Regions from separate parts of the Exiguobacterium sp. H66 genome, predicted to be linked through region 2. Evidence: predicted binding sites of a transcription regulator. Region 2 holds the regulator's gene; each other region holds the start of a gene.

Region 1 (10,985 bases), on a different contig from region 2:
GCGGCTGAAGAGGCGGATTTTTTTGAAGTGGACACGCGTCCGGATCAGACATGATGCAAAAACAAAAACATCGATGCCTGATTTTCGGCGACATCGCGACGAAAGAACTCGGTATACTGAAGGAAAGAAGGAGGCGATTGCATGGAGGACCATCAAACAGAAGAGTATTATGCGGCACTCGTCCGCCGGGATGCGACCTATGAAGGGCGGTTCTTCGTCGGCGTCAAGACGACAGGCATCTTTTGCCGGCCGTCCTGTCCGGCCCGGAAACCGAAACGCGAGAACTGTGAATTTTACGGGACGGCGAAAGAAGCCTTACTCGCTTCGTATCGCCCGTGTCTCCGCTGTAAACCCTTGTCGCACCCCGGTGCGAGTGACATCATCAGCCGTCTTATTGCCGCTGTCGAAGCGACACCGGAAAAACGTTTTAAGGAGGCCGATTTCCGGGAACTTGGACTCGATGCGTCAACGGCGCGCCGCCAATTCAAAAAACGCTTCGGAATGACGTTCGTCGAGTATGCCCGCTCACGTCGGATGGGACTGGCGATGAAAGAAATCCGGACCGGGAAACCGGTCATCGAGGCCCAGCTCGCGGGTGGCTACGAATCGAGCAGCGGCTTTCGGGATGCTTTCGCAAAAATCATGGGTGCGACACCGAAACGCTGGGACGGGACTTACTTGCAGGCGAAATGGCTCGATACGCCACTCGGTCCGATGCTCGCGATTGCAGACGACGCAGCCCTTCATTTGCTTGAATTCGTCGATCGCCGGGGACTGGAACGGGAAATCGAACGGCTCCGTCTCGCGGCACGTGCCGTCATCGTCCCGGGGGAATCAATCATCTTTGAGCAAATCGGACAGGAGCTGACCGACTATTTCGCCGGGACACTGCTTCAGTTCAAGACACCACGTGCCCTCTACGGAACGCCGTTCCAACGCCGCGTCTGGGCCGAGTTGGAGCAAATTCCGTCCGGAGAGACGATTTCCTATCAAGAACTCGCCATCCGGATCGGTAATCCGCTTGCCGTCCGGGCCGTCGCCCGGGCAAATGGTGCCAATCAGCTGGCACTCGTCATTCCGTGTCACCGTGTCATCCGGGCAAACGGGGACCTAGGCGGGTATGCCGGCGGGCTCGCCCGGAAAGCGACATTGCTCGAAACCGAACGACGAAAGGACTTGATTTTACATGGCACTGATTAAAGATGTCTTTTCGGACGACTGGCTCGGCCGCCTGAGTCGGGCGCTGGATGCGCCGCGGTTGCAGCAGGACATCAAACAAGCCGACTGGGAGGAACTCGCCTTCAAACAACGGGTCCGCCGGATTTCGACGTCGCTTGGATCGTATGTGCCACGTGAATTTGATGTGGCAGCGACAGAACTCGAACGGATTGCCCCGGAGTTCACGGGACTCGCCGGGATCGTGTTTCCCGACTATATCGAGCTCTACGGCGACGACTGGGACCGGTCGTTGCTGGCACTCGAACGGCTGACGCCGTATTCGACGGCGGAGTTCGCTGTCCGGCGGTTTTTACTGAGCGACCAAGACCGGTACTTACAACAGGCACTGCTCTGGAGTACGTCGGACGATGAACATGTCCGGCGCCTGGCATCGGAAGGGACACGACCACGGCTGCCGTGGGGACAGGCCATCCCGGCGTTGATTGCCGATCCGCGTCCCGTTCTGCCGCTGCTCGACCGGTTGCTGACCGACGACTCACTTTACGTCCGCAAGAGTGTCGCCAATCACTTGAACGACATCACGAAGACGCACCCGGAACTTGTGATTGAACGACTCGATCAGCTCGGGACCGATCCCCGTGTGGACTGGGTGTTGCGTCACGCTTCACGGACGTTGCTCAAACAAGGACACCCGGACGTCCTAAAGGCATTTGGTCTCGTGACACGCGGCACGGTCACAGTCGATGATTTGACGATGACACCGTCGCTGCCGATCGGAGGCGAGCTGTCGTTTACATTTAGCCTCACGACGACGGAACCGCAAGTCCTGCGGATTGAATATGCGATTGACTATGTCAAACAGCGGGGAATGAGTCAAAAGGTCTTTCGGATTAGTGAACGACAGGTGGCTGGACGGGAGACGTTTACAAAACGGCAATCGTTTCGGAACTTGACGACACGCGTCCACTATCCGGGGACGCATCGTGTGACCATCTTGATTAATGGGCAAGCTTACGCAACGGCAACGTTTGACGTGACAGGGGAGGAATGAAGATGAACGGACGCCATCCGGACTTTACGACGTCCCGCTTACACATCGAAGCGATGGATACGACAGACGGCTGTGTTTGGACATTGGAGCTGCGGGACGAGCACCAACAGGTTGCGACGATGCAGTTAGCCGGTCAGCAACTCAGCTATGACGCAATCGATCCGTCTGACGCCGCCGGCTACGTTGAAGAAGCCTTGAGAGTCATCACGGCGTATTTGGCACGGGCATTATTGTTACCGTCCGTGACGGGCAACGACGGGGAAGGCGCTGTCTGGGAGAAGAGTGGATTTGAGAGAACGGATGATGGATTTTTGTTAGCCTTGACGCACTAAATGAAAAAGAGGACAATCCGCGTCGCAGACTGCGAACGGCTTGTCCTCTTTTTTAAGGTTCCGAGATGCCGTTCGCAAGCAGCAGGAGATAAACCCAAATCACGAGCGGGAGCAACAGCATCAGAGTGGCAAGCAGGCTGAAGGTCTTGATGACGGTGTTTTTCAACCGGAGCGCGATCAGGAGTGAGATCACATAGCCGACGCCGACGAGCGAATACAGACTGATCGGGACCCAAAGGCTCATATTCGGGAACGTCCGTCCGTTCAGCCCGAAGAACAGTAGGATGCTGGCGATCAAGAGGATGAAGGTCAGGATCAGTGAACGGTATTCCTTCGGTTGTGACGTCAAACGGCATTCTCCTCTCTATTTTTGACCGACGGGGTTATAAGACCAGCTGAAGCGGGCGCAGATTGCTTCGGCACTCTCTGCGGCAGAGCGTCCTTCCGTATCCAGGCGAAGGTAGTTCGGATACGGAAGTTCTCCTGGCAGGGAGGACGTCCGGTAGCCGTCTGCCGTCTCGAGCAAGTCGTTTTCGGAAGCGGCGAGATCCCGTTTCGTAAACTTATGGGCAAGCCGGTTTTCCGTCTTGTTCCGCGTGAGACGTGTTGCGACAGAGGCTTCGAGTTCGACGATATAGACGTCGGCACCGGCCTCTTCAAACAATGCGACCGTTTCCTCAATGAACTCAATCCCTCCGCCTTCGACCCCGAACAGGCAGAGGAACGTGAAGAGGACACCTTCGAGATCGCTGACCGCCATCTCTTTGAACATCTCCCGGCGGATTAAGTCTTTCAGTCTGTGATGGGCGGGCTTTGAAAAATCAAAATAGGGCAACAACAAATCAATCGTCTGATGGTTATGGAATAACTTCATCCCGGTCAACCGTTCCAGTTCCTGACCGATCGTCATCTTTCCGACGGCCTGAGGACCGAGCAGCAAAACAAATTTCATCGAAAGACCCCGTTTCCTTTTTTTGTTAGATTACCACACCCGTTCAGCACGTTGTAATTAGAACGTTTGTTCGCTTTGTAGTATAATGGGAGTAAGAACTGTTGGCGTTTTAGGACCGAATGGAGGTCATTGCTCATATGGAACATTGGAAGATGGTACAAGGATATGAAGGGAGTTATCAAGTGTCGACGTCGGGAAATGTTCGTTCGCTCGACCGGATTGTCGAGACGAGCCGTGGCGTCAAACAGCGGCGCACGGGTGTCGTCCTGCGCCCGCGCATCAATCAGGAGGGTTACCGGAAAGTGACGTTGTATCAGCATGGACGCGGTGAACGGTTTTACGTCGGTGAACTTGTCGCACGGGCGTTTCTTGACCCGACCGCCTGTCAGGAGCGTCTCGTGCGGGCAGACGCTGACCGGTTGAACGACCAGATTGATAATCTGTCCGTCAAGCCTTCACCGAGTCAAGCCTATGCTTCCTTGCTCGCTGAATTCGATTTGCTGTTGACGGACCATGTCGAATTGTCGGCGTGGCAGATTCGGGAAATCCGGCGGCGCTACCGGGCGGGCGAAGCATCGATTCGAAAGCTTGCGCTCGTGTACGGGGTGACTGAAAACCGGGTCCGCAATATCATCGATAAGAAAGAGGCGCGGTATGTCATGTAGGCAAAAGGAAAGGGCAGTCCGAAGAAAATCGGTCTGCCCTTTTGGTTGAAAAAAAGTAAGGTGTCGTTAGCCGGCAAGTGGTAAGTACGGCGTGATTTGGCTCACCGTCAGTTGGAGGAGCTGTTGCGTTTCCTCTTTCGGTTCAGACGTGACGTAGATGATTAACGCAGCGGCGACGATTAAAAAGATGACGATGACGAGCCCGATGAAGAAAGGCATTTTACTTTTTCGTTTTTCTTCGTTCATGTCCACAGGTAGTTCCCCCTTTTACGAATTAACAGATGCGTCTGTCATAATGATTCCCTTTTAAGAAAATGGAAAACCTGCGAAACGGCTAGAAAAAGGGTTCCGGTAAGACGATAAAGAAGATATAGACAGAAAAAGCTATTTTTTGAAGGGATGTCGATCGTCGTGTTGAGTCAGTTCAACCAGTTTCTATTAAACTTTTCCCTTTTGATTACGTCCCTGCTGTTCGCCTTCTTACCGATGCGCAACATCAAACGCATTTCACCGCACTCCTCAATCCGGATCCGGCTTGCCGTCGGATTGATCGCGAGTATAATCGGGGCACTGCTCGTCTTAAACAGTATCTCCTACGACGGGGCAAAAATTGACTTACGACTCGTCGCGCTCGTCACGGCGTATTATTACGGCGGCTGGATCAGCGGCGCATTGACGACGGTCGCCGTCATCGGGGCCCGCTTTCTCGTCACGCCACCCGGTGTCTACCAAGGTTTGATTCTCGCGACGCTGATTTGTCTTGCTTTACTCGTCACGGCAAGTATTTACCGTCGCTTTGCTGCCCAGACGTTCAAAGACTACCTTGTCCTACTGAGCATCGGGATCGGCTACAGCTTACCGGCCCTGTATTTGTTGACGGATACGTTCATTCGGTTTTTCGAGATGTCATTCGTCTACATCATCTTCAATCTCCTCGGAGGGTACGTGACGTTTCGTTTCCTGCAGGAGTTACGGAAACATTTCCAGTTCGTCCAAGCCCAGCAGGAGCTTGCCTTGACGGACAGTCTGACGAATCTCGCCAATCGGCGGAAACTGGATGAGACGTTAGCCGACTATGACAAACACGGGTATGCCTTCTCGGTCCTGATCGTCGATATCGACTTTTTCAAGTCGGTCAATGACGAATATGGACATGATGGCGGGGATGTCGTCTTACGGCAACTCAGTCATCTGTTGACGACGTTTTGTCCGGAAACGGGACTCGTCACACGTTATGGCGGCGAGGAATTCGTCGTCGTCCTGCCGGATATCTCGCACCGTGAAGCGGAGCAACTCGGGGAACGGATTCGGACGGCGTGCGCCGATCAACACTTCATCTTCAAACCGTATCCGGCTTTCCATGTCACGCTTTCGATGGGTGTCGCATCGTCTGATCAAGCCAAGACGGCGTTCGAAGTCGTCCAAAAAGCCGATCAGGCGCTGTATCAGGCAAAACAGACGGGGCGCAACAAAGTCGTCGGTTATGATGTGACACATAATTAAAAAAAAGGCGGCTCCACGGAGCCTGCCTTTTTTCGTGCTGTCATTCACCGACCATGCCGTCGTTATCGTTGTCCCGCATGTACGGATAGAGCCAGTGGTCACTCCGGATCGGCATGCTGAAACCGGCATCCTTCGCTTCCTGGATTGTGACTTGTCCGTTTCCGTTCGTGTCGACGCTTGAGACGTCACCGCCTGTTTCCGGCGTCGTGCTTGGTGTCGAAGCGGCAGGCGTTTTCGCCTTCGGTTCAGCTTTTGGTGTTGCCTTTGGCGCTGCCTTTGGTTCAGCCTTCGGTTTACTTTCCGGACTCTCGGTCAGACCGAGCGACGCGTTGACGCCATCCGGGTTGACGTTATCGAACTTGTCGACGATGACGTTGCCTTTGATTGTGTACGTGTACTGATAACTCGAAGGAATTTGCGTTTTCGTCGTTTCATAGCGGATGATCGCTTCGAAATTCGTCGCACCACCGGCTTTACGGATAGTATCTTCCATGTACGCTTGATCGCCGTGGCGATTGAGCGTACTGTCCTGCGGCGTGATATTGTAGGCGTTCGAGACACCGCCAAGCGAATCGGCGATGACATGTCCTTCATCGAGATCACGGTGTTCGACACCCGGAACCTTCGCTTCGTCATGATAGTAGCGACCGGCTGACGTCACGTCTTCCGTTTTATCATTTTGTAAGGTGATTTTTTTGGCGATGACTTTGACGAGTTGTCCATGCTTGTTCGTAAATGCCCAGTATTCACGGTCCCCGAACCCGATATCGACGACGACGTTCGCCTGACGGTCTCCGGACTGGTCGCCGCCATCGACTTGAATCTGTTTGTATCCGGCGAACGGATCATTGCTGGACGCCGTGACCGAGGGCTTGTCTTCTGTTTCTTTTTGATCCGTTGTCGTGTCTGATTTTTTTTCGGTCGTCTCTTTCGCGACCGGCTCTGCAGGAGGCGTCTCCTGTTTCGCGTCTTCTTTAACGATGTCCGCTGTCGGTTCTTTGACGTCGCTCGTCTGCGGCGTCTCTTCTTTTGGAGCACGTTCCTCCGTCTTCGTGTCCGTCGAAGAAACCGTCTCCTCGTCGCTCGCACATCCCGTCAGTAACAGGGCCGCTAGCGGTAATGCAAGGTACATTCGTTTTTTCATGCCGCACTCCTTTCACTTAAGCACACCCGTCTGTTTTCTCAACATCCCTGAAGCTGGCGCTAAGCTGATTTTCAATATATAACAATCTTAATATATATTTGGGTGCGATTAAACAAATATGTAAATTTACTTAAGGAATGACGACGTCAACCTCGTGACGTGATGCAATCAAGGGAGTTGCATTTCAGGCAAAAGACAATCTGTCCTGGTGGGCAAGACAACAAAAAAACACGCCACAGCACGGTGACGTGTTCTCAGATTGAGACGAGTTGCGGGAAAATCTGGTGGCGCTCAAACTCACTCAGGATGTTCGGTGCAATCTGTTTCCGGACGCATGCTTCGTCAGCCCAAAGATAGGCGTCGTGTTCGTCCGATAAGCTGACAGCATCGGTTTCCGCCGTACAGAAATAGACGACTAAGATGACTTGGCGGTCCGGGTGGGTCAGGAAGCTTGAGGCATACGCGATCCGGTCGACTGTGACCGTCAAACCGGTCTCTTCCCGGATTTCGCGCAGCAGACTCGCTTCCGGGTGTTCTCCGAAATCAACTTTGCCGCCCGGGCATTCCCAGGTCCCGCCACCTGAGTCGGCAGCGGCGCGCTGGACGATTAACATTTGGTTGTCGTACCGGATGATGCCTTTGACGGCGGTGACGATGGTTGGCATGTGTGTTCCTCCGTTCGCTTGAGCACGACAGGCAGGGGGCCTTCCTGTTGGACGAGTTGATTGTTTTTGAGGTAGATTCCTGTCCGTTCCGGTAAACCATAGCCGGACTGGCTTTCAGTCATAGTGAATGCCTGGTGTAAATTCGCAGCTTCATCCCAAGCGTCATAATGGACGGAGAGGACGGCATCCGGTAAGAGGCCGAGTCCTTCAAGGACTAAGTCCCGACCGTCCCGCTGGTCAATCGCCGGTATCCGGCACTCGTCCGGTGCGAGTAATGCCCCGGCAGAAAAACCAGCGACCGGGACACCAGACTGATACCGTTCTTGGATGACGGCGCCGATTGGTGTGTGAACGATGAACTGTTGATACCGCTCCGTTTCACCACCGGCGATGATGATCCCGGCGCTTTGTTTCAGCGTCGCAAGCTGAGACAAGGTCGGATGCCCGGAGAGCGGGAAGTGGAAAAAGTCCGTCTTCCCGTGCGCTTCGAGCGGACCGGTCAAGACGGGGGCGTAGGACATCCATGACGTACCTTCGCGCGGGACGTACAGTAAAGCGATGGGACCGGCCGATGCGCAAACGCTCGCGAAACGACGGGCGAGTCCTTCCGTAAACGGTGGACCACCGCCGAATAAGAAGAGATGTTGATTGGTCATGGGAAAGACCTCCTTCAAAAAAAGTATTCTTTTATCGTATTAGAAATGTACGACAAAGGGTACCTGTTTATTTTTTGTGATAGGTAGAAAACGGAAAATGAATTACAATGGGAATACCAGGGAAAGTACAGCGAGGAGAGCTGGATATGAACCAAAAGCAGATAAATCGATTTCGCTACCGGGAGTCCGGGATGGGGCAAGGGCAAACGTTTTTCTGGACTAGGGCGACCGGGGAATTGCGATACGAAGAGGACGGACGGGTAGAACCTAAAATCCAGCGGCTCTCGTTAAAGCAACAAACGGTGCTTGAACAACGGTTGACGCAAGCAAAGGTAGCCGACTGGAAACCGATTTATGAGACGGAGTGGCTGATTCTCGACGGGACGGACTGGGAAATCAGTTGGAGCGGTCCAAGTGGAGACGGGGCATCTCGCGGCAGTAATGCCTTTCCGGAAGAGTGGGATGTGCTGCGGGACTGGCTCTATGGAGAATGTACAGAAAGCGGGGAGGAAACGAGATGAAAAAAGGGCTGGTCGGACTGATCGTCCTAATCGGGTACACGGTTCCGTTCGTTTATTTTGCATTATTGGAAGATTTCAAAACGGGAACGTTACTTGGTTATTTGCTGTTACTGGTCATGTTTACGGCACTCGCCTTTGTCGGACAACGTTTTAGTCATCTGTTGTTTGTAGTTTTCGGCAATCTCGTGTCTTATTTCGTCTCGGTTTATTTTGCGGGACAGAGGAACGACTTCGGCTGGGACGGGTATTTTAAACCGCTGACAGCAGAACAACTGATTCTGTTTGTCAGTCTGTTGATGCTCATTCCGCAGTTAATTGCGGTGGTCGTCGCGATGTCGCGGGAAGCGAAACGACGGATGAAAAAACGAATGACAGAATAAAAAACACGCCACCAACAGTGACGTGTTGCAAGGCATTAGACTAATCCTAAAATCTCGACTTCGACCAAAGCACCTTTAGGCAACTCTTTGACAGCGATACATGAACGGGCCGGGAAATGGTTGTGTGGAGCAAAGTAATCCGAGTAGACATCATTAAAGGCAGCAAAATGATCCATGCTCGTTAAGTAACAGGTTGTCTTGACGACACGGTCCGGTGTCAGACCCGCTTCTTTTAAGATCGCATCGACGTTTTTCATGACCTGTTCCGTCTGTTCAGCAATGCCACCGGCGACCAGTTCACCGGTTGCCGGGTCAATCGGAATCTGACCGGAGGCATAGAACGTACCGTTGGCAATGAAACCTTGGGAATAGGGACCGATGGCAGCGGGTGCCTGGTCTGTGTTGATTTTTTTGAATGCGTTCATGATAAAACCTCCTATGATTTTGGATAGTGAATAGGGATATGGCGTGCGATTTACGATCAACTGTAGGATAATTTTGACAACGTTACTATTACATACAAGGAGTGAAGCAAAATGCCTCTTTATCATAAGTTAGTCCGAGACGAAATTCCAACCATCATTGCGAAAACCGGAAAACAGGCGACGTTCCGTACGCTTGAGCCGAAAGAGTTTTTAGTGGAAGCAAAACGAAAGCTCCATGAGGAAGTCGCGGAATATGAAGCTGCGGTGACGGACGCGGATGCAGTCGAGGAGCTGGCTGACCTGCTGGAACTGATTCAGGCACTAGCGAAGACGCATGGAACGACAGTCGAAGAACTGGAAGCCGTCCGACAGGCGAAACAGCAAAAGCGAGGCGGCTTTGAAGAACGGCTTTATCTTGTCGAGGTAGAAGATTGATTCCGGAAGCGAAGCTGACGACACACCATTTATATGACTCACTCGTCGATGCCATCGATCAGGCGGAGGAAGTCTATATCGTCGCAGCGTTTGCCCAGAAGTCAGGCGTCGCCTTGCTCGTCCCGGCGTTTCGGCGCGCTTTGCAACGGGGCGCCGAGATTCGGCTGTTGATTGGCGACTATCTACATATCACCGATCCAGAAGCACTGGCGCAGTTGATTGCGCTTGACGGGTTATCGGTCCGCTTTTATCGGTCAGGCGGACGCTCCTTTCATCCAAAGGCGTATCTGTTTCGAAACGCGGAGACCGGCTTATCGATCGTCGGCTCGTCGAACATCTCGAACAGTGCGCTTCGGTCCGGTATCGAATGGAACGTCCATCTACCACAAGCTGTCGCTCCACAGATCCTTGATGACGCAATTGATGCCTTCATGGATCTTTACCTCAGTGAGTCGGCAGAAGAACTGAATCCGGTCGTCTTAGAAGCCTATCGTCAAGCGTACGCTTCACGGCAATATGTGGCGGAACCGGAAGTCGAATATGACGAAGGGACCGTCGTCGTTGCTCCGGAAATCCTGCCACACCGGGTGCAGGAAGAAGCGCTGCACGCGTTACGGGAAACGATGGAGGAAGGACGGACACGTGCGTTGACGGTGCTCGCGACAGGCTTAGGAAAGACTTACCTTAGTGCATTTTTTGCGGGAGACTTTACCCGGGTCCTGTTCCTGGCACATCAAAAAGAACTGTTAATACAGGCCGAGCGTTCGTTTCAAAAAGTCAATCCGGCGTGGCAGACCGGCTTTTATATCGGCAGTGACCGGACCGTCACAGAGACGACGGAAATCGTCTTCGCGTCCGTCCAGACGCTGGCACAAAAGCGTCACTTGGAGCGCTTTACACCCGACCAGTTTGATCTCATCATTGTTGACGAGTTCCATCACGCGGCAGCGACGAGTTATCGGAAGATCATCGATCATTTCACGCCCCGTTTCCTGCTCGGTCTGACGGCGACACCAGACCGAATGGACGGTGCCGATGTCTATGCGATCTGTCACCATAACGTGGCTTTCCAGATGC
Region 2 (10,985 bases):
CTGAAACGAGCGGAACGTAAAATCGAAGCCCATCAGGAAGGTGCAGTGATTGGAGAAATCACCTACAGCGACACGAACAACGGCATGTGGATCATCGATCATACGTATGTCGATCCCGCGCACCGGAACCAGCAAATCGGCGAACAACTCGTTGCTGAAATCGTCAACTGGGCACGGGAAGTTAACGTCAAGCTACTGCCATTATGTCCGTTTGCGAAAAAAGAGTTTGAACATCAATCGGATTATCAGGACGTACAAGCAAATACGTGAACACAAAAATCTCCTCCAGTCTCTCAAGAACAGAGGAGATTTTTTCGAGTCATTGTTTGTGAGCCCTGACTTTCATTTTGCGAGAAACAACCATCGCACAGAAATAGGCGACGACGTACAACGCGACCAGTCCTTGTTTTAGCATATAGGGTAGATCCATTTGACTCGCGATCAGAAAAATCGCGCACAGCAATATCAAATAGGATACAAACTGCTTATTCGGCACATCAGGACCTCCTTCACTATCCATTAATTTCTATTTTAAAGATAACACAAAGGATGCATCGAAACATGTTAAAGATGAATGAAGTGCTTACAGATACAATCGTAGAAATGCCATGGTGACGACACCGGTCACGACCGTCCAGGATAGACTTTTGCTGAAAATTGCCACCGCCATCGTCGGTAGTGCTGCGAAGACATGAAGCGTCGAAATCGTCGGAAACGCGTCGTCTTGCGCGATGAGTAGATTTTGAAAAAAGAGGGCACCAAGCAGGCAGACCGGAATGAAGGAGAGCCATTCCGTTACGAGGCGTGGTAACGTCAGTCCATGAAGGACAAGAAACGGTAAGACGCGTGGAATCCAAGTGACGAGTCCACAAGCTAAAAAAAGAGCGATTAATTCTGGACGGATTTCCATCGTGTGATCACGACTCCTATACTTGCACCACCGAGCGTCGCGCAAAGAACGGCGACTTCTGGAGAAAAGTAGCGCATGGTGATGTAAAGCAATAGTAAGACGATCAGTAAGAGGCAACTGTTCACGGCAATGCGGGAACGTTCTCCTTCGAACTGTAAGTACAATAAGCCGATGAACATCGCCGTCAGGGCAAAGTCGAGACCGAAGCGCTCAGGATCAGGGAACCAACTGCCGACGAGTGCTCCGAGAACAGTTGCGACGATCCAGCTAAGGTATGCAGTCAAGTTCAGGCCATGCATGAATGACGGAGAGAGTTTGCTCTTTTGAGCAACATTCATCGCGACAGCGAACGACTCATCTGTCAGTAATGTCCCGACGCCGATCCGATCACGGATATGCCGGGTCTCAACATGCGGTGCAAGCGTCAGACTCATCAATAAGTGCCTGAGATTGACGATGAACGTCGTCAGGATGATGGCAGAAGCGGGACTATTTAATAATAAAAGACTTGTGATGATGAACTGGGCGGCACCGGCGTAAATGAAGACGGACATGAATCCGACTTCAAGAGGGGATAAACCGGAGGCACGACCGACGATGCCGGCAGAAAAGCCGATTCCGAGATAACCGAGAACAGTTGGTAAACAGGCTTTGATTCCTGCTTGGAATGAAGAAGACACGATACAATTCCTCCTTTTTTGACATGTAAGATGAGCATAGCATCCGTACTCAAAAATGGACACTAAGTGGTCAATATTTTCATATGTTTTCTTGACATAAGTTTGCTTGAATTGTGGTAAAGACTAAGTGGTAGTGCAAAAATTCGTTAGACGAAGGAGCGTTCAAGATGGATAAATTAATGCAAGATGCCAACCGATTCGTATCAGATATGGTGGAAGGTCTCGTTTTAGCTCATCCGGATTTATATGCGAAAGTCGACGGCGTCAATGTCGTAAAACGAAAAGAACCACTGAACGGAAAAGTTGCCCTCGTTTCGGGTGGCGGCAGTGGGCATGAGCCAGCCCATGCTGGTTTCATTGGTGACGGGATGTTAGCTGCAGCAGTTTGTGGAGAGGTCTTCACCTCACCGACACCAGATATGGTCCTTGAAGGGATCAAGGCAGCAGATGCTGGTAAAGGCGTACTTCTCGTCGTTAAAAACTATTCCGGGGACGTCATGAACTTTGATATGGCGAAGGAACTGGCAGAACTTGAAGAGATCGAAGTCGAGACGGTTGTCGTAAAGGATGACATCGCCATCAAAAAAGAAGAAGATCGCCGCGGTGTCGCGGGTACAGTCTTTGTCCATAAAATTGCCGGTGCGGCAGCGGCGGAAGGCAAGTCGCTTGCTGAAGTCAAAGCAATTGCCGAGAAAGTCATCGGAAGCGTGCGTTCGATTGGGATGGCACTTTCACCGTGTTACATGCCGGAAAGCGGAAAACCTGGTTTCGACTTACATGAAGATGAGATGGAAATCGGAATTGGAATCCATGGTGAAAAAGGAATCGACCGGAAACCGGTTGCGTCCGTTGAAGCAATCGTCACGGAACTGCTCGACCGACTGACAGCAGAAGTAACAGACAAAAAAGTCGCTGTCATGGTCAATGGTATGGGTGGAACGCCGGAATCGGAACTCTACATCACCTACAAGTATGTCGCGGAACAATTACAAGCAAAAGGCTACGACATCGTCCGTCCATACGTTGGAAACTATATGACATCGCTTGAGATGCACGGTTTCTCGATTACGTTACTTCCGGTCGACGACGAGCTCGTCGGTTACCTTGACGCAAAAACGAATGCAATCGGTTTTTAATCAAACTAAAAATTTTTAAAAGAAATAGAAGAGGTGGATTGAAATGAAGTTAACGACAGAACAGTTTCGTGAAAGTTTACTGAAGGCAGCAGCACAGATTGAAGCCCATAAAGATGAACTGACCGATCTTGATCGTGAAATCGGCGACGGTGATCACGGGATTAACATGTCACGTGGTTTTCAAGCCGTCCAAAAAGAATTAGAAGCACATGGTGAGTATGAAGATTTAGGTGATTTGTCAAAACAAGTTGGGATGACGTTAATCAAGACGGTCGGTGGGGCGTCTGGTCCGTTATACGGAACAGCGTTCGTCAAGTTCGCCGGAGCCTTTAAAGGGAAAAAAGAAGTGGAAGGGCAAGAACTGGCACAAGCTTTTGTTGAAGCGACGGAAGGCATCAAGATGCGTGGAAAGTCTGAATTCGGTCAGAAAACAATGGTCGACATTTGGACACCTTTCAATGAGGCCTTGAGCAAAGAGGCGGATTTAAACGCTGCACTCGAACAAGCGCTCCGTGATACAAAAGAACGTGTCGCGACGAAAGGGCGGGCTTCCTACTTTGGAGACGCGACAGTCGGCGTGCAAGATCCAGGTTCTTTATCGAGTGCACTCTTGTTACAAGAAATCGTGGAGGTGCTACATGGTTAATGTAATTCTCGTTTCACACAGTGAAAAACTGGCGACTGGTCTAAAGGAACTGCTTGCCGAAATGGCACCGGATACACCAATCCTGCTAGCGGCCGGTTTAGTGGATGGAAGCATCGGGACAGATGCTTCGCGCATTGAAGAGACGTTGAATGCGCTCGACGATGACGGTGTCATCTTGACGGATATCGGTTCTGCAACAATGAATGCGGAGTTGGCCCTTGAACTGTACAGCGGTGATAAAACGGTCCAATTCGTTGAGGCGCCGCTCGTCGAAGGGGCATTCCTCGCGGCTGTCTTAAGTGGTCAATCGAAGTCACTGACTGAAGTCGTTGACGGATTGAAAAATGAATTCGCCTAAATGATTCGCGTAAGACCGGTCTCCCTTCTAAGTCAGGTATCTGCCTGTTCGCTTAGAGGGGAGTTCTTTGGTGTGGGATTGAGAAGGTGTATGAATTAAAAGGTCAAAGACAAAAAAGAAGCGATTTCGAGTGATATCGAAATCGCTTCTTTTTAATAGAGTGGTGCAAAAGTCATCGTTATTCGATTAGACGTTTGCGTTGGCTTCTTTTTTATTCGGTGTGAAGGCCATTGTCGCTTCGACCGCTTTTTGCCATCCGGCATAACGTTTTTCGCGATCGTCTTCTTTCATTTCAGGTGTGAATTGATGGTTGAGTTTCCACTGCTTTTTGATTTCAGCTTTATCTTTCCAGTAGCCGACAGCGAGTCCAGCGAGGTAGGCTGCACCGAGTGCCGTCGTCTCATTGATTTCCGGGCGGTCAACTGGAACACCGAGAATATCCGATTGGAATTGCATCAAGAAGTCGTTCGCGACGGCTCCACCGTCGACGCGTAACGTTTTCAGTTCGATGCCGGAATCTTGCTGCATCGCTGTCAAGACGTCGCGTGTTTGGTAAGCGAGTGACTCGAGTGTTGCACGGACAAAGTGTTCTTTTTCCGTTCCGCGTGTCAATCCGAAGATGGCACCACGAACATCGCTATCCCAGTACGGTGCACCGAGACCAACGAAAGCAGGAACGACGTAGACACCGTCTGTTGAATCGACTTTCAAGGCGTAGCCTTCCGAGTCTTTCGCATGTTTCAGCATCCGGAGACCGTCACGTAACCACTGGATTGCAGAACCGGCAACGAAGATTGAACCTTCGAGTGCGTATTCCACTTTGCCGTCGACGCCCCAAGCGATCGTCGTCAGGAGTCCGTGGTCTGAAGAAACGGCTTTTTCGCCCGTATTCATCAACATGAAGCAACCTGTACCGTATGTGTTTTTCCCTTCGCCCGGTTCAAAGCACGTTTGACCGAACAAGGCAGCTTGCTGGTCACCGGCGATGCCGGCGATTGGAACTTCGAAGCCGAAGAAGTGATACGGGACTGTGTTGTCGTAGACTTCACTTGATTGACGGACTTCTGGCAACATCGATTTAGGGACAGTCAGGATTTCAAGTAACTCGTCATCCCATTGTTGTTCGTAAATGTTGTACATGAGTGTCCGTGAGGCATTCGTGTAGTCTGTGATATGTGTTTTTCCACCTGAGAGCTTCCAGACGAGCCACGTATCGATTGTACCGAAGAGCAGTTCCCCGTTCTCTGCTTGCTCACGTGCACCATCGACGTTATCTAGAATCCATTTGACTTTTGTTCCTGAGAAGTAGGCATCGATGAGTAAGCCGGTTTTATCGCGGAATTTTTGATTGAGTCCTTGTTCTTTTAGCTCATCACAAATGTCGGCCGTTTGACGCGATTGCCAGACAAGGGCATGATAAACTGGTTTTCCCGTTTCCTTGTTCCAAACGACTGTCGTTTCACGTTGGTTCGTGATTCCGATGCTCGCGATTTGACTCGGTTTGATGTCAGCCGTTCCGAGTGCATCCGCCATGACTGCTAAAATCGAACCCCAGATTTCATTTGCATCATGCTCGACCCAGCCTGGTTGTGGGAAGTATTGTTTGAATTCACGTTGAGCAGAGTTGACGATTTGACCATCATGATCGAAAATGATGGCGCGTGAGCTTGTCGTTCCTTGGTCGAGTGCTAAAATATACTTGTTTTCCATCTGTGAGTCCCCCTTGAATAGTTAAGATACCTAATGCTCAATCAAAATAGCAGTTGATAGATGAAGACGGCGATTGCGCCTCCGATGATTGGTCCGACAATCGGAATCCATGAGTAACCCCAGTCTGATGATCCCTTACCCGGAATCGGTAAGATCGCGTGGGCGATACGTGGACCAAGGTCACGGGCAGGGTTGATTGCATAACCCGTCGTACCACCGAGCGAAAGACCGATGACGACTACGAGGAGACCGACAATCAATGGATTGAGTCCGTCTGCAAACGTATTCGCTCCAAGCGCCAAGATACCAAAGACGAGAACGAATGTCCCGATGATCTCAGATACTAAGTTTGATCCCGTATGACGGATCGCTGGACCTGTCGCGAATACACCGAGTTTTGCGGCTTGATCTTCTGTCGCTTCAAAATGTTTCATGTAATGAAGCCAAACGAGTACTGCGCCAAGGAATGCTCCGACAAGTTGAGCAGCGATATAGATAGGTACATCTGCCCACGGTAAGTCAGAATTGAGCGCGAGCGACAAAGTAACCGCTGGGTTCAAGTGGGCACCACTGGATGCCGCGACGTAAACACCGGTCATAACGGCGAGACCCCAAGCGAGCGTGATGACAATCCAGCCACCATTTTCAGACTTGGTTTTCTTCAGAACGACACCGGCGACGACGCCATCCCCGAGTAGGATGAGAATCAATGTTCCCATCATCTCACTAATAAAATTACTCATGCAAAAACCCTCCCTTTGGATTAAAGCGAATAATGCCTTTCTATTTAAACCTAACCCGAATTGATAACGTTTTCAATACAAATAATTGAAATATAGGAATAGAAATTTTCAATATTTAGGTTTAAAAAAATTAGAATTGGATAATAAAAAGACTTTTTCCATGATTGAATGGAAAAAGTCAGGATCGACGTTTTTTTCGTTTCTTTTTAGGGCGGAACCAACTACTCGTATGATCAAGGATGATATGAATCGTACTTGCGGTCATTACACCGATAATAAAAGCAGGCATGACGTCAATCAATGAGTCGACCGTGCTTGCTTGAATGATTTCACTATAGAAGGCTAAAAAGAGAAGCGGAATCAATAAAGCAGCACTGTAGAGTAGGCGGATGACATCTCCGATGATTAAGCCATGCGACCAGATGGAGCGGTGCGGCATAATTTTGACGTATGGCATCCAAAGGACACGCAAAGGGCCAAAACGATAGTAAGGTTCCGATTTTAAGTCTAAGTCGGGCGAAAGCCATAATGTCCCGACGGCGATTCCGACAGCGGTCGGGAGCCAATCCGTTTGGTTCGTTGCGACCGAATAAACAACATATCCCGTGAGGGCAACGGAGTTGACCGTATCATGTACATTTCCAGAAGGCATGAAAAAAGACCAGCTCAGCTGGTCCCTCTCTTAGTGAATCGTCCGGTAAACGCCGATGACCTTGCCAAGAATCGACACGTTATCGAAATACATCGGGTCCATCGAGTCATTTTCTGGTTGAAGACGTACCTGTTGATCTTCTAAGAAGAACCGTTTGACTGTCGCTTCACTATCTTCGGTCATCGCAACGACAATCTCCCCGTTTTCTGCTGTGTTTTGTTGACGCACGATAACACGATCGCCATCAAGAATACCTGCATTAATCATCGATTCGCCATCAATCGTCAACATAAAGACGGTTTCATTTCCTACATAATGTGCAGGGAGTGGGAAATGCTCTTCTATGTTTTCAATCGCAGTGATCGGAAGTCCGGCAGTTACCTTGCCGATAACGGGGACATGGACGATCGCTTCGTTGATTTCTTCAGGTTTATCAAGCAATATTTCAATCGCGCGTGGTTTCGTCGGGTCACGGCGAATCAGTCCACGTTTTTCTAGACGATCCAAATGACCGTGTACCGTTGAGCTTGAAGCAAGACCAACAGCTTCACCAATTTCGCGAACTGAAGGTGGATAGCCCTTTAACTTCACTTCAGCGATGATGTAGTCAAGGATTTCTTGTTGACGTTTAGACATTTTCCGCATACGAATTGCCACCTCTTTCCGGATTGGTTTTTTTAGGATTTAGGAATATATGTTTCTAGAATTACTATAACATAGAACAAATGAGCGTACAAACAATTGTTCGATGTTTTTGTGTTGACCGAACACTGGTTCTGTGTTTATTATAGATTATGCGAACAATTGTTCCGAGAACATTTATTCTAATAACCTATTTGGAGGGATTCATGATGATTCATTCTATTCGTACTCATGCCTTTTCAATTCTGTTTTATACGCTCAGTTTTGCCTTCATTCTTTTTCTTTTAACACCACGACCGGATGAAAAGGTCCACCAATTACTCACGGCGTCAGTCACGGTCGATGAGAACGTAACGGTCGAACAAGTTGCAGAAGTCTACAATGATGGTTCGATGACGAACCAGGAATACATTGACTGGCTGATCAAGAACAATGAGCTCGAAACAAAACATGTCATTTCGAAAGACAAAATCGTTGTACCAATCGCACAACAATGACAGAATATAAAAGTTGTTGAATGAACGAACAGGGGTGTGAGGTACGATGAAAGTAGTAATCTACTGTCGCGTCTCGACGGAAAAAGAAGCACAAGAGAGCTCACTGGAGCGGCAAAGAGCAGAACTGTCGGGACTCGCTTTAACAAAAGGATTTGAAATCATAGATATCATCGTCGAAAAAGAAAGTGGCTATGATGTAGAGCGAGAAGGGATGTTAACCGTTCTGGATTATGTAACGCGTCATCTGGTGGAAGCGGTGCTCGTGACGGACGATACACGAATCGGACGAGGAAACGCCAAAATCGCGATTTTGCATACGTTCAAAAAACATGATGTCCAGTTGATGACGATGGAGTCAGACGGTGAATACAAACTGGCGGATGCGGAAGCAATGGTCCTCGAGATCGTTTCACTCGTTGAGGAATACCAGCGTAAGCTCCACAATGCAAAAATTGCACGCGGCATGCGACGGGCTGTCGATAATGGTTTTAGACCCGAACAAAATCTCAATCGGCAAGGCGAGAATGCCGGCCGCAGTCGAAAGGAAGTCCCGATTGAAGAAATCGTTCGATTACGTGAACTTGGTTTGACGTTTGCTGACATCGCGACGACCTTACGCGGCATGGGGCATGATATTTCGAAAGCGACGGTCAACCGGCGTTATCTTGAATATAAAGAAGTTGTCCAGTCTTATGAATGAAAGCAGGTGTTGTGTCATCTTGACGCGACAAACTTGCTTTTTTTTTTCGGGTCTTTTACAGTAAGGTTACTATTAAAGTGCTCCGCGTTGAGTCAAAGAGAAAGAGGGATATTATGTTATCACAAGAACAACTCGATCGAATTAATGAACTTGCCAATAAATCAAAAGTCGAACCGTTAACGGAAGCTGAGACGGCGGAACAAAAAGAATTAAGAACGGCCTATTTAGAAGCATTTCGTGGTTCGTTCAAAAATCAAATGATGGGCATCAAAATCGTTGATGAAGAAGGAACGGATGTTACGCCTGAAAAATTGAAGCAAGCACAAGAAGAAGAACGCAATAAACAGTAAGCAAGTTTTGTATGAACGAAAGCTGCGTCGCTCAATCCGTGAGCGAGGTAGCTTTTTTAATGGGAAAATCAGTAATGTGTATCATGAAAGTTGCTTGAAAAGGGCAATAGAGAGCGCATTCATTTTAATGTGACATACTATTTAGAAAAGTTGTATCACATTTCTGTGTGTGCTAAAATGATATAGAATTTGTGAAAAAGAGAGAGGATGATTGTTTTGACGAACATGACAACAGTAGAATTATTAGCAGTAAATACGATTCGTACCTTATCAATTGATGCAGTACAAAAAGCGAACTCGGGCCACCCGGGAATGCCGATGGGTGCAGCACCGATGGCATTTACATTATGGGCGGATCATATGAACCACAACCCTAAAAATCCAGAATGGTTTAACCGTGACCGTTTTGTACTTTCAGCAGGACACGGTTCAATGCTTCTCTACTCACTCCTCCATTTATCAGGATACGACCTCGCGATGGATGACTTGAAGTCATTCCGTCAATGGAACTCAAAAACACCGGGTCACCCGGAATACCGTCACACAGCAGGTGTCGATGCGACGACTGGTCCACTCGGGCAAGGCATCGCGATGGCCGTCGGGATGGCGATGGCAGAACGTCACCTCGAAGCGAAATACAACCGTGACGACCTAAACGTCGTCGACCACTTCACATACGGCATTTGCGGAGACGGTGACTTAATGGAAGGTGTCTCTGCAGAAGCGGCTTCACTCGCAGGACATTTAGGTCTTGGTAAACTCGTCGTCCTGTATGATTCAAACGATATCTCGCTTGATGGCGACTTGGACAAGTCATTCTCTGAAAACGTCCAACAACGTTTTGAAGCATACAACTGGCAAGTCATCCGTGTTGAAGATGGAACGGATATCGATTCGATTTCAAAAGCACTCGACGCGGCGAAAGCGGAAACAACAAAACCGACATTGATCGAAGTCAAAACGGTTATCGGATTCGGTTCGCCGAACAAATCAGGGAAATCGGCTTCACACGGTGCACCACTCGGCGATGCGGAAATCAAGTTGACGAAAGCAAGCTACGTTTGGGATCATGAAGAATTCTATGTACCGGAAGAAGTCAAAGACTTGTTCGAGGAGCGCATCGAAAAACGTGGCGCTGATACAGAAGCAGCATGGACGGAAAAAATGGAGCAATACAAAGCAGCACATCCGGAATTGCACGCTGAGCTTGTTCAAGCGATCAACAATGAATTGCCGAGCAACTGGGAAGCAGATCTTCCGACATATGATCTGACATCGAAAAAAGCAACACGTCAGACGAGTGGAGAAGTCTTAAACGCTCTTGCGAAAAACATCCCATCAATCTTCGGGGGATCAGCTGACTTAGCTGGTTCGAACAACACGATGCTAAAAGGCGAAGCTGACTTCGATATCGATCCAAGCGGCCGTAACATTTGGTTCGGTGTCCGTGAGTTCGCGATGGCAGCAGCTGTTAACGGAATGGCACTTCACGGTGGCGTCATCCCTTACGGTGCGACATTCTTCGTCTTCTCAGACTACTTGCGCCCGGCAGTCCGTCTTGCAGCATTGATGGGGATTCAATCAATCTTCGTCTTGACGCATGACTCGATCGCAGTGGGAGAAGATGGTCCGACACACGAGCCAGTCGAACACTTGATGAGTTTCCGTGCGATGCCGAACTTGACGGTCTATCGTCCGGCAGACGGAAAAGAAACGATTGCCGCTTGGAAAACAGCTGTTCAATCGAAAAACAAACCGACGTTGCTCGTTATGACACGTCAAGGTTTACCTGAACTGGAAGGCACGACAGTCGAAGGTGCTGAAAAGGGTGGTTATGTTATCGCAGGTGACGTAAACACAGCAGATACAATCTTGATGGGAACGGGTTCAGAAGTTCACTTGCTCGTCGAAGCACAAAAACAACTGGGTGAAAAGGTTGCGGTCGTTTCACTTCCATCATG
Region 3 (10,985 bases), on a different contig from region 2:
ATAGACTTCTTTTTCATGCAGCTCATTGTTTTTCCCTGTTACTTGTGAAGGAATCCATGGGTTTGTCATCGATACAATTTTGGCTTCTGGTTCAATTAAAATAACTGCTATATCTCCGAAATTTCGATTAAAGGAATGTTCTTGTACAATTTTCTGCAAAGTTTCATGTCCACTTAACCTAGATACAGCGCTTCGCTCTCCTTCGTTTCCGTAAGACTGTCCTACATACAATATCTCAGTTGGAAGTAGTATGTTCGAATCTTCCTTTGGATAAAAATAAGTCGGACGAATATGTAACGTGGTTTCGCCTTTTTTAATTACAATAGTTCTTAGCGATTCATCAAGTTCAAATGAATCATAATTACTTTCTGCTTCATTATCTCGTTTAATCTTATAGTCAATATAAGAAAAATCCCCTTCTTCTTTCTCTACTTTAATTGAAAATTTCATATATCCAGTTGTTACTTCTAGAGAATCTTTAACAAAAGAAATATAGGGAATTCGACAGATCATGTACAGGTGATATCGATTTTTCCCCTCTCTTTTTAAATAAGAAAGATCTTGAGGATAACAAAGCTGAAGCTGATGTCCCTTCACTAACAATCCAAATTCGGTTAAATACTTTCTGTCCATATTACTCACTCCTTTACTCTCACATTACGAGAAATATATCTAAAATATCGGTAAAATAAATCATTTTGATATTGACCAAGTAATATTCACATGTTATTTTTTATATACACGAACTTGCCACGCCTCTTAACAATGCGGACCACGGTGAGTCTTTTTTTGTTTAATTTTACTGAAAATCGGCTATATTATTACTACATGAACCTACCACGCCTCTTAACAATGCGGACCACGGTAGGTCTTTTTTTGTACTTAAATCTGTTCTACAATGAAATTACATACTATAATTACCAAATAAAGAAGTGAGATGGACAGGGGTTTACTAAACGTGCATGAATTATTGAAACTATTAACTTACCTATTTGAGAAACGTGAGACTCCCTTTATTTTAAAAGCGTCTCCTCAAAACTCGTTAAAACCATATAAAACAATTGATCAACTCATTGACGAACTTTGTTGTAAAACAGATCATGCGCTAACCTTTACAGATTTAGAGAAAGAAGAAGCAAAAGAATTTTTCACCTACAATAACTACTATAGTTTTTCAATTTTTAGAAAGATGCTACCTTGGGATTCTCAAGAATCATTTAGTTTTACGCAATGTCGCGACTTATACAACTTTGATCAATTTCTCCGTGAACAATTAAACCGCTTTACAGGTGCGGTAGAGTTAATGGTAAGAGCAACATTAGTGAAAAGCTTATGTGAATCCTACAAAGGATCTTATGATTCAAGCGTCTTTTATCTTGATAAAAATATTTATGTATCACGCAAACGGGCACGAGAAGTTTTGAATGCATTCAATAGAAGAATTTCTAAAAGTAAGTCTTTATCAGTCATGCATCATAAAAAAAAGAAACAAAATTGTTTCCCATTCTGGTTGTTGGTGGAGGAATTAACGTTTGGAGAGTTATTTCACTTTCTATCAACTCTAAAAAATGAATATCGCGCACATTGGATTGAAGAAAGTTTTGATAAATCTTATAAAACACAATTTTCGAGTTGGGTGCGTACTATTCAATTCTTAAGAAATAGTTGTGCACACTATTCTCGAATTTATGGAAACTTCTTCACGACTTCTCGACCTAAATTATTAAAAGAAGACACTCGGAAAGCCGGCATCAAAAAAAATGACAATGCTACTTTGTTCGCTAACATGCTCACATTAAAAAACGTATTACAATACGCTTCACAAAATACCGTAGATGCGTGGAACGAATTTTTGGATAATATTGAACTTCAATTAGAGCATCATCAAGACATCATTTTCTTGGGTAGAATGGGCTTCCCCTCTAATTGGAAAGAATGTCTACGCTTCGAATAAATAGAATCTAGAATAATTACTCTTATTTAATGAATCCATATTCGTCACAAAGGGGAGACGTACTATGCTATCGACTTCAAAGATTCAACACTTATACAACTCTTTAAAAGCGACAGGATCCCTAGAACTAAGCGATATTCGTGAAGTAAATAAATTAATTGAACTCGGTGAAGTAGAGGGTGTGTCGATTGAATTTGATAGTTATACAGATAAGTACGGAGAAAAGTATGAAGCGTATATTAAAGAAGAACTAAAGATAAAATCAATCGAAGTTACAGCTCCGAAAATGACACTTCGAGTAGGCATGGTAGTAGAGAACCTTAACGACCAGTCTCAATGGCTTGTTTCAGGAAAAAGAATAAACGGGAAGTCTTTTGAATATATATTATCTAATGGACAAGTACTTTCTCCTGAATGGTCACGTTCCTTTAAAATTATTTAATTTACTCATTTGATTAATCTCTTACATCCGCTCCGTGCCCTCCGTCGCAAGGAACAGGAACGTAGAGATGCTTCGCGCAAGCGATGTGCAACTCTCGTTATCGATCCGGCAGGAGGGCAGCGGTGCGATGAGGATGTTGCTGCGTGCAGCTTACAGCCTCACGCATGAGCCCGAAATTTCTTCTTATGCTGTACAGCAAATAGAAAGAAGATCACTACCTATCTACAGGAGGATCGATTCACTTCAATCAACTATCTCCCCTCGAATCTTCATGCACTCCATTACTTGTCTCATTCCTGTATCCTCCATCACACCCTTCTACCTAGAGTAGACCAGATGTACTTTCCCACCCGCAGTGGATCCGTCCACTGCGGGTCTCTCATTGCCTTTGGATTCGGGACGAATCCATTCCTTACTCGCTTGCGCTCTCTCAAAAGAAAAACGGCGTCGTTTTTCGTCCATGCCCTCGCGCGCAGACAGGACGGGGTTGTCCCGTCCGTCTACGCTCTATCATCTCTTTACAGCACACCTTGTGCTTTCAAGCTGACGTATTCGTCTCCGGCACCGACGACGATATGGTCAAGGAGCTGGATGCCGACGATGCGTCCGACCTCGACGAGCCGTTCGGTCACCTCGATGTCCTCACGTGACGGATGCGGGTCACCACTCGGATGCTGATGACTAACGATGAGCGACGTTGCATTGTTGAGAATGGCGGACTTGAAGATTTCTCGGGGATGGACGACGCTTGAGTTAATACTTCCGACGTGTGCCCGATGGACAGCAATGACCCGGTTCTTCGTATTGAGCAGGATGACGAGGAACACCTCACGGTCATCGTCCTGGATGAAACGTTTCGCGACACAGAACGCGTCCTCGGGTGACGTGATGTGCGTCGTCTCGAGCACGACGTCCGGCTCACGAACCTCTTGGCGGATACGAGTGATTTCAACGAGTGTAGTCAGTTTCATGGAAAAGCTCCTTTCGCAAGTGGGATGCAGTCCGACACGGTGCCGTCCTGTTGACGGGAACGCAGCGAGCGTCGCGAGACGGCGCAAGGGTGACCACAGGGAAAGATCAAAAAAAGCGGATAGCGCACCGGGACGAAGGCTTCCGGAGCCCGCGAGCGAAAAGCGTGCTTTGAGCCAAAACGCGGAGGAAGACGAGGAACGGCAGCGGCTTTTTTTGATGGCCCTTGCGCCGACGAGGAGCGAGCTAGAGTACGGAAACAGGACGGCTTGCGGTCCCTTTCCATCAGACAGAGCGGTACCGCTCTGTTCCATGCCTTTGAAAGGATCATTTATCGCCTTACAAATACCGAATAAGACAGCAAGAACTGGTAAGTAGCGTTATAATGAAGGACGCAATGACAGACTGAACAGTAAAGGAGTACACTCATGAAGATTTCTTACATAGCGATTCCCCTTTCCGTCCTATTGATGGCAGGATGTACAGATACGGAGACGACCTCACCTCCACCCGATCAAACAGAGCAAGTAGCGCAGCAGGACGACACCACTACACAAAAGACCGATGCGAAAAAGGACTCCGATCAACAATCAGAAAAAACAGATGATACGAATCCATCAACGGAATCAAAGACGCCCCCGAAGGATTCTTTCACAGGATATAAGAAGATTTTAGTCGATGGTGGAGATCTGTCCGGTAATCGCCAGGCGAATGTCGTCGTCGACATCGGATTCGGTGACCGGAAATACTGGGCGTTCACGAATGAGCATGGTCAGCTGGTCCGCGTCATCGCGAAGAAGATCGTCCTCCAGAATGATGCGACAGAAGACGTCTCGCGTGACGGACGCTACTACTCTGATGAGGCGAAGGTGCCTGGCGTCGAACGCGCAGACCTCGATGAAGGACATATCATCGCCGACTCGCTCGGTGGCGTCTCGAACGCTTACAACATCACTCCGCAGGACAGTACACTGAATCGTCATGGTGATCAGGCGTACATGGAGGACGTCATCCGCAAGGCGGGTGGCGCAACGAACTTTGAAGTGCAGATCACCTATCCGAATACGTCGACGATGATTCCATCTGCGTATCAGTATACGTATACGGTCCGCGGGAATACCGTCGTCGACCGGTTCAAGAACGGTAATCCAGACGAGACAAATGCTGCACTTGGTCTGACGAAGAAAAAGGAGACGAAAAAAGAACCAACATCGAAATCAGCTCCTAATACTGCAGCGACCGAAGACGTCTCGCGCGTCGATACCGACGGCAATGGTCAAGTGACGATCCAGGAAGCGAAGGACGCAGGCTTTGCGATGCCAATCACGGAGAAGCACTGGTTGTATCAATATATGCGGGACAACGACCATGACGGAATGGTCGGAGAATGAACAATTGATCCTTGGGACAAGTGCATCTTGCACTTGTCTTTTTGTATTACTTATTTATATAACAGTTCAGTTTTTATCTGTTTTATCTTCAAAATACATGATAAAATTTACAATATAATCATGTTAAGGAGTTTTTAAATGGGTAAATTAGATGCAATTAACAACCAGTTAGAAAATAGTACTTTTCCAATTAGTTTGAGTACGCTAGAAGACTTAAAAATGAAGTTACCAAAAATCGAACGATCTTACATCGAAATCACATTAAAGGCATTGAGAAAAGAATTTAAGTCCGATCAGCTTTTTTATGCGTTAGAAGGTGTTCAACCATCTTTAACTAAGTATGGCTTTCTTCTAATGACAGAAACAGATGTCGTTCTCTCTATTCATAAAGGTTCGATCATGCCAAGTGGGACAATTGAAAAGATTCCGTTTGCTAAAATTAAAGAAGTAGATTTTGATATCATTCCAATTCCAATTAATCCGTTTGGTGTAAACGAAGGAATAATTTATCTGACACATAAAAAAGGATTTGGGAGTAAAAAACTTACGATTCGTGACGTTACTGTAAGTCGACTCGATTCACTTGTAGAACAGTTGAGATACGCGGCGAATCAAAACAACTAAGGAGGCAATTGTAATGGGATTATTTGATATGTTTAAAGGTGACAGTACAAAAAGTAAACAAGGCATGCACCCTCATTTTGCATTCGCAACATCGCTTGTCTACATGATGGCTTCAGATGGAGAGTTCGATAACGAAGAGATTGGTCAACTACTAGCTGTGCTAGGTGGAAAGAGTAAGAAAGGCACAATTCGTATTGGTGATAACAATGATGATTTAATGGAAAAAGTATTTAAATACTTTGATCGTAATTCTATCGATACATTCTTGGCAGAGGCTGCACCAGTATTAAATCATGAGCAAAAACTCTGTATTCTTGCTAATCTAGTGGACTCTTCGCTATCTGATGGAGAAGCAGAGCGAGAAGAACAAGCCATGTTTAATAAATTCATGACAGCATTCGGAGTAACAGAACAAGAATTTGCTCCAATCTTCAAAGTTATTGCGATGAAAAACGACCGTTCTGTATTTAAAAATTAAGCTATACATCTTTTATCTCAACGTCTAACAATCGCTCATTCGATTGTTAGACGTTTTTTGCTTTGAAAACTTAAAGCTCCTATTTTTTCAACTAACAAACATCATTGATGTATTGTTCTAAGAAATTGATTGAAGAACATAGTTCCGCGGAACATAATAAGAACAAACGTTCTTATTATGAAAAGGGGTGCTTTAGATGAGTTATGAAGATCGGGGCAATAAGAAATGGATTCCGTTCCTGATGCCTGAACATAAAGGATTGCTGAAACGCTATTACCAGGAGGTCCATCATTTCAAGTTCGAGGATACGGAGGAACCAATCGATGGAACGATCGAGAACGCCTTGAACGACGCCATCTTCAGCGGAGACATCGTCACGGTGACGGCGATGAATGGTCCCTTGACGCATCGTTTCGATGCCTTCGTCGAGAAGCTCGATTACGTGCGAGAGGAGGTCCATCTCGTCAAACGCAACCTCGACGTCGAGATCGTCGCGTTCAAGCAAATAGTAAGCGTTCAAATGTTAGGATGAAATGTGATCATCAGTCGTGCGTGTCTTCATATAGTCAGCATGCACGAAGGATGATACGGCGTCTTTTTGCATCACGATAGCGTTTTGTTTTAAGTTCATCGTGCATGCGTCGCTTTTCTAATGAAGCTTGACGAATGCACGAGTGACTTCATCCAGTCATTTATTTTGAAGTGGATTGCTGTGATCTAGCGTCTTTTCCCTATTATTCACTCTTTTACTATTTCAACTGCGCCGTAAGATGAATCGCTACCTTGACATGCTATCCTCTAGGGAACCACAGCATGACCGCTACACCGATCAAGCAAATAAAGGCTCCTACCCAGTCATAAAAATCGGGTACTTTCTTGTCTATCCCCCATCCCCAGAGCACAGAGAGGACGATAAAAACACCACCGTAAGCAGCATACACCTTCCCAAAGCTCGGAAATGTTTGAAGTGTTGCGATGATGCCATACAGCGCCAACAAGATACCTCCCGTTACTCCCATATGTATCGATCTTCCTTCTCGTAACCAAAGCCATATCAAATAGCCTCCACCAATTTCAGCAAGTCCTGCGATAAAAAATAAGATTAGTGATACGCCCAATTTCAGTCTCCTTCCGTCAGTTCCTTTATTTTTTAAGTCAATCGTCTCGTTCACGCCTTAACGACTTGTAGGTCACTTTTAATTTTCGACTCACTTTCTTTATTGCGTATTCAACTTCATACCTTTTACAATGCAGATCATAAGTGAAGGCTCTGATGACGAAAAATCGTCAAAAGAGCCCTTCCTGTATTTCCATTGCCTTGATTTCACATAAAATTGAAGAGGATAGCTATCCTTTTTCGCGTCTCTTCCCGAGTGGATCATCCTTGAAAAGTACTCTCTTAGTTTTCGGAGGAGCCAGCTGTTCCATTTCAAATAAGCGCTTCTTCTAGACATTCTGGAGGTCTCTTAGCTAATTCAGACGCGATTATCTGACATCATCACATCTGTTTCAATAAATCAGCAAACGAAATCTGATTCAGTACAAGATAAGAAGAATACTGTGCCTCCTGTAAAGGGATTTGAAGAAGTGATTGAATGCGTCGCTGGATTGTCCTAATAGATACACTATTTTATTTAAATGATTTCTAGATATTCCGCACGCTCTACTAATCTCCTCGATCGTGACGTACCTTGTTTTCCCTGATCGGGAAGAGGTCGACTCTTGCCCTACATAAAGAATGGTAGCAATCCAGTACTCCATCGTGACGGTAATACGCATGAATGTCACACTCCTCATCGATTCGTTTCGCAATGCATGATTGACTTCTTTCGATATATCCCGCTCATCCTCCTACATTTTTACGTTTTTTTATGTAGGGATCCAACGTGTCAATCGAATCTCCCTAGATACTATGACCCGCACATACGCTTCATAATTTCTCGTCAAACGATTAACCACGACAAACGACCGGCTCTTTTTCCAAGAACCAGTCGTTCGAACGTACCTATAATGGTGGAATTGTGCGTCCTCACGATGTCCGCTTCTTCAGCAGGCGTAACGCATTCAGGGTCACGAGGACAGCCGCACCCGTGTCACTGAGAACCGCCATCCATAACGTCAACCACCCTGGGAAAACAAGCGCCATCGCGATGACTTTGATTACGATAGAAAACACGATATTTTGTTTAATAATCTGCATCGTCGCACGGCTGAGGTCGAGGGTATAGGGGAGCTTATGCAGGTTATCTGCCATCAAGACGATATCTGCCGTCTCAAGTGCCGTGTCCGTCCCAGCTCCTCCCATCGCGATGCTGACATCCGCCGTGACGAAAGCAGGGGCATCGTTGATTCCGTCACCGACCATCGCAGTTCGTAACGTTCGGTCCTGCATCTGTTCGATGATTTTCACCTTATCCTGGGGTAATAGATTAGCATGGACAGCATCTAAGTGTAATTGTCCCCCAATATGGTGCGCTGCTCCTGCGTTATCCCCCGTCAACATGACGAGTTGCTCGACACCTACGTCTTCCCTTAATTTACGTAAAGCCGCAGCGCTCTCTTCGCGTACATCGTCCGATAAGAGGAAAAGACCGAGTAAACGCGACGCGCTTCCTACGAGCACTGCCGTCTGACCACGTTCTTCAACTTTTCGAACGTCGGATTCGATCGGAGCGATATCATAATCCATCTCCCGAAACCATTTCATTCCGCCAATCTGATAGATCACTTGATCAACCGTTCCAGATACTCCACTCCCGACCTGATTCACGATGGTATCCGCTTCAAGTGGTCGGATACCTTCTTCACTCGCATATGTCGTGATGGCTTTAGCTAATGGATGACTGGAATGCCGTTCTAGTGAATGCGCGACTTGTAGAGCGAGTCGTCGATCAGGTGACAACGAGATGAACCGTTGAACGCTCGGTGTTCCTTTCGTCAGCGTTCCCGTCTTGTCGAAGGCGATGGCATTGATTTTCCCCGCCTCTTCTAGAAACACTCCGCCTTTGATCAAGACGCCGTTACGGGCAGCATTTCCGATCGCCGTCACGATCGCGACCGGTGTCGAGATGACGAGCGCACACGGACAGGCGATGACGATCAATTCCAATCCCTTATAGAACCACTCTCCCCAACTACCAAGTTGGAGTAAAGGTGGGACGATCATCAGCAACAATGCACCTAGGAAGACGAACGGTGTGTACACTTTCGCGAAGCGATCGATGAACGCTTCACTCGGTGCTTTATTATCCTGCGCTTCCTCGACCAGTTCAATGATGTGCGCAAGCGTCGTCTCTTGATACGTCTTCTCGACGATCATGTCGAACGAACGATCCATGTTGAGCGTTCCGGCAAATACGTGATCGCCTTCCTTCTTATCGACAGGAATCGATTCGCCCGTGATCGGCGCTTGATTGATGGTCGTCGTCCCTTTCAAGATCATTCCGTCCAGCGCAACCTGATCACCTGGTCGAATCCGAATCTTCTCTCCGATCCGCACCGCTTCCACTGATTTCCGGATAACGCCCTCTGCTGTCAGCACGAATGCTTCCTTCGGAGAAAGTTCGATGAGTTTCTGAATTGAATTCCGCGTCCGGGCAAGTGAATGATTCTGGAGTAGGTTCCCGATGGCAAAGAGGAAGACGACAGTCGCCCCTTCGAGCCATTCACCAATGAGTGCTGCACCGATGGCCGCCACACTCATCAACACGTTCATGTCGAGCGATCGGGCGCGAACCGCATAAAATGCGCTCCGGAAAGCTTTCCATCCACTTAGGATCAAAGCGATTCCGAACAGCGCGTTCGGTAGATACATAACCTCTATGGTTTGCAGGAGTAGCCCTAATCCAATCAGAATACCGGATAAGACCAATGATATCCCTTCAAATGAGCGTGTCGAAGGTTCGGAAGGCTCTTCTCCCTTGACGTGTCCATCAAAGCCAATCTTATTTAGCTCAATTTTCACCTGTTGTGCATCAAGATGATGTTCGATCTCCATTTCTCCACGTGCAAAAGATACCGTGACAGTCTGCACATCATTTATTTTTTGGAAATGCTGCTCAATCGTTTTAGCACAACTACTACAATCCATCCCCGAAACCGCATACGTCTGAACATGTTTTTCCTCTTTATTTGGAACAATAAGTTGAAATCCTAACTTCTTCACCTCGTTTTGAAGCCGACGATCATCCAGTGCTGATTCGCTCTCAATTTTCAAGCGGGCCGCACCGTAGTTGACGGACACTTTCTGGTACTCCGCTATCGTCACTAATCCCTTCTCAAGAGTCACTGCACAGGATGGACAATCCATCCCTTCTATTCGGTAGGTATGAGTTGTATGATCAGGCTGAATCAAATCCGAGGAAGCATTACCCGAAGAACAACAGGTATCTGTTTCTGATTTTTTTGCCTCTGTCTTTGACATCGTGCTACAGCAAGTATCCTCTTCCTTAGGAAGGGAAGATTCGGTTTGTATGCTCGTACCGGCTATCTCGGATGTCGATTTCGAACAGCAACTCGACTGTATATCCTTTGTTTGGAGTCGATCGTCTTCGTTCGAGGCGCAGCACGTTGTTGTGATTGATGCAGAAACAGCCTTTGGTTCACTTGCTTCTCTTTTTTTTGTAGAGCCGTTGTTACAACAGGAGCTGCCCATTATTCCGCCCCCTCGATGTGATGTTCACAACAAGCTGATTCCTGTCCGATTTCGAGCGTCAGTGTCCCGAATAGTCGTAACAGTTCCCTGACTGTCTCGTTGCGTAGGGAGTAGTAGCCATACTTTCCCTGCGTCCGTTTTTGAATCAATCCGCATCCTTTTAGACAAGCTAGATGCTGTGAAACGTTGGACTGATTCCCTTGGACCGCCTCGACGATTTCTGTCACGGTCTTTTCACCATCATAGATACACTCTAGGATTTGAAGTCGTGTTTTATTAGAAAAACCATGAACGACCCTCACCTTCAAGTCCAATGGTTCCAGTAATTGTTCCAAAATGTTCACTCCTTTTTCATATTCGTTTTCATTAATATGTTATCATCATATTAGCATTTCCTAATGTAAGCGTCAAAAAAATCTTGAGGTGTCTGTTTTTATCCCTTATGATTTTGACCGTACATAACAAACATAAAG

What was found. The regulator LexA, encoded in region 2, represses DNA repair genes until DNA is damaged. The targets are predictions, from matches to a motif close to CGAACATATGTTCG.
Region 1: the regulator LexA is predicted to act here: its motif matches at 3,574-3,587, upstream of KNP88_RS11735 (NUMOD4 domain-containing protein).
Region 3: the regulator LexA is predicted to act here: its motif matches at 6,018-6,031, upstream of KNP88_RS04315 (YolD-like family protein).

What each region holds. Positions count from the first base shown of each region.
Region 1 is NZ_JACSMQ010000007.1:4,301-15,285, forward strand. Features, by position in the region: gene KNP88_RS11710 (bifunctional transcriptional activator/DNA repair enzyme AdaA) at 142-1,200, shown strand; gene KNP88_RS11715 (DNA alkylation repair protein) at 1,187-2,230, shown strand; gene KNP88_RS11720 (hypothetical protein) at 2,233-2,562, shown strand; gene KNP88_RS11725 (hypothetical protein) at 2,615-2,911, opposite strand; gene KNP88_RS11730 (DEAD/DEAH box helicase family protein) at 2,927-3,514, opposite strand; gene KNP88_RS11735 (NUMOD4 domain-containing protein) at 3,652-4,179, shown strand; gene KNP88_RS11740 (hypothetical protein) at 4,246-4,425, opposite strand; gene KNP88_RS11745 (GGDEF domain-containing protein) at 4,591-5,682, shown strand; gene KNP88_RS11750 (DNA/RNA non-specific endonuclease) at 5,723-6,826, opposite strand; gene KNP88_RS11755 (NUDIX hydrolase) at 7,081-7,491, opposite strand; gene KNP88_RS11760 (Type 1 glutamine amidotransferase-like domain-containing protein) at 7,434-8,147, opposite strand; gene KNP88_RS11765 (hypothetical protein) at 8,294-8,668, shown strand; gene KNP88_RS11770 (hypothetical protein) at 8,665-9,048, shown strand; gene KNP88_RS11775 (RidA family protein) at 9,084-9,473, opposite strand; gene KNP88_RS11780 (nucleoside triphosphate pyrophosphohydrolase) at 9,585-9,908, shown strand; gene KNP88_RS11785 (DEAD/DEAH box helicase family protein) at 9,905-10,985, shown strand, end outside.
Region 2 is NZ_JACSMQ010000005.1:236,664-247,648, reverse strand. Features, by position in the region: gene KNP88_RS10615 (GNAT family N-acetyltransferase) at 1-270, shown strand, start outside; gene KNP88_RS10610 (AzlD domain-containing protein) at 584-910, opposite strand; gene KNP88_RS10605 (AzlC family ABC transporter permease) at 889-1,590, opposite strand; gene dhaK (dihydroxyacetone kinase subunit DhaK) at 1,758-2,726, shown strand; gene dhaL (dihydroxyacetone kinase subunit DhaL) at 2,770-3,372, shown strand; gene dhaM (dihydroxyacetone kinase phosphoryl donor subunit DhaM) at 3,365-3,730, shown strand; gene glpK (glycerol kinase GlpK) at 3,917-5,440, opposite strand; gene KNP88_RS10580 (MIP/aquaporin family protein) at 5,482-6,183, opposite strand; gene KNP88_RS10575 (metal-binding protein) at 6,362-6,835, opposite strand; gene lexA (transcriptional repressor LexA) at 6,866-7,480, opposite strand; gene yneA (cell division suppressor protein YneA) at 7,687-7,974, shown strand; gene KNP88_RS10560 (YneB family resolvase-like protein) at 8,021-8,674, shown strand; gene KNP88_RS10555 (DUF896 domain-containing protein) at 8,788-9,024, shown strand; gene tkt (transketolase) at 9,232-10,985, shown strand, end outside.
Region 3 is NZ_JACSMQ010000002.1:191,697-202,681, reverse strand. Features, by position in the region: gene KNP88_RS04350 (hypothetical protein) at 1-633, opposite strand, end outside; gene KNP88_RS04345 (Abi family protein) at 959-1,954, shown strand; gene KNP88_RS04340 (hypothetical protein) at 2,019-2,396, shown strand; gene KNP88_RS04335 (JAB domain-containing protein) at 2,915-3,367, opposite strand; gene KNP88_RS04330 (DNA/RNA non-specific endonuclease) at 3,794-4,756, shown strand; gene KNP88_RS04325 (hypothetical protein) at 4,895-5,380, shown strand; gene KNP88_RS04320 (tellurite resistance TerB family protein) at 5,394-5,858, shown strand; gene KNP88_RS04315 (YolD-like family protein) at 6,055-6,390, shown strand; gene KNP88_RS04310 (YnfA family protein) at 6,650-6,976, opposite strand; gene KNP88_RS04305 (heavy metal translocating P-type ATPase) at 7,888-10,281, opposite strand; gene KNP88_RS04300 (ArsR/SmtB family transcription factor) at 10,512-10,847, opposite strand.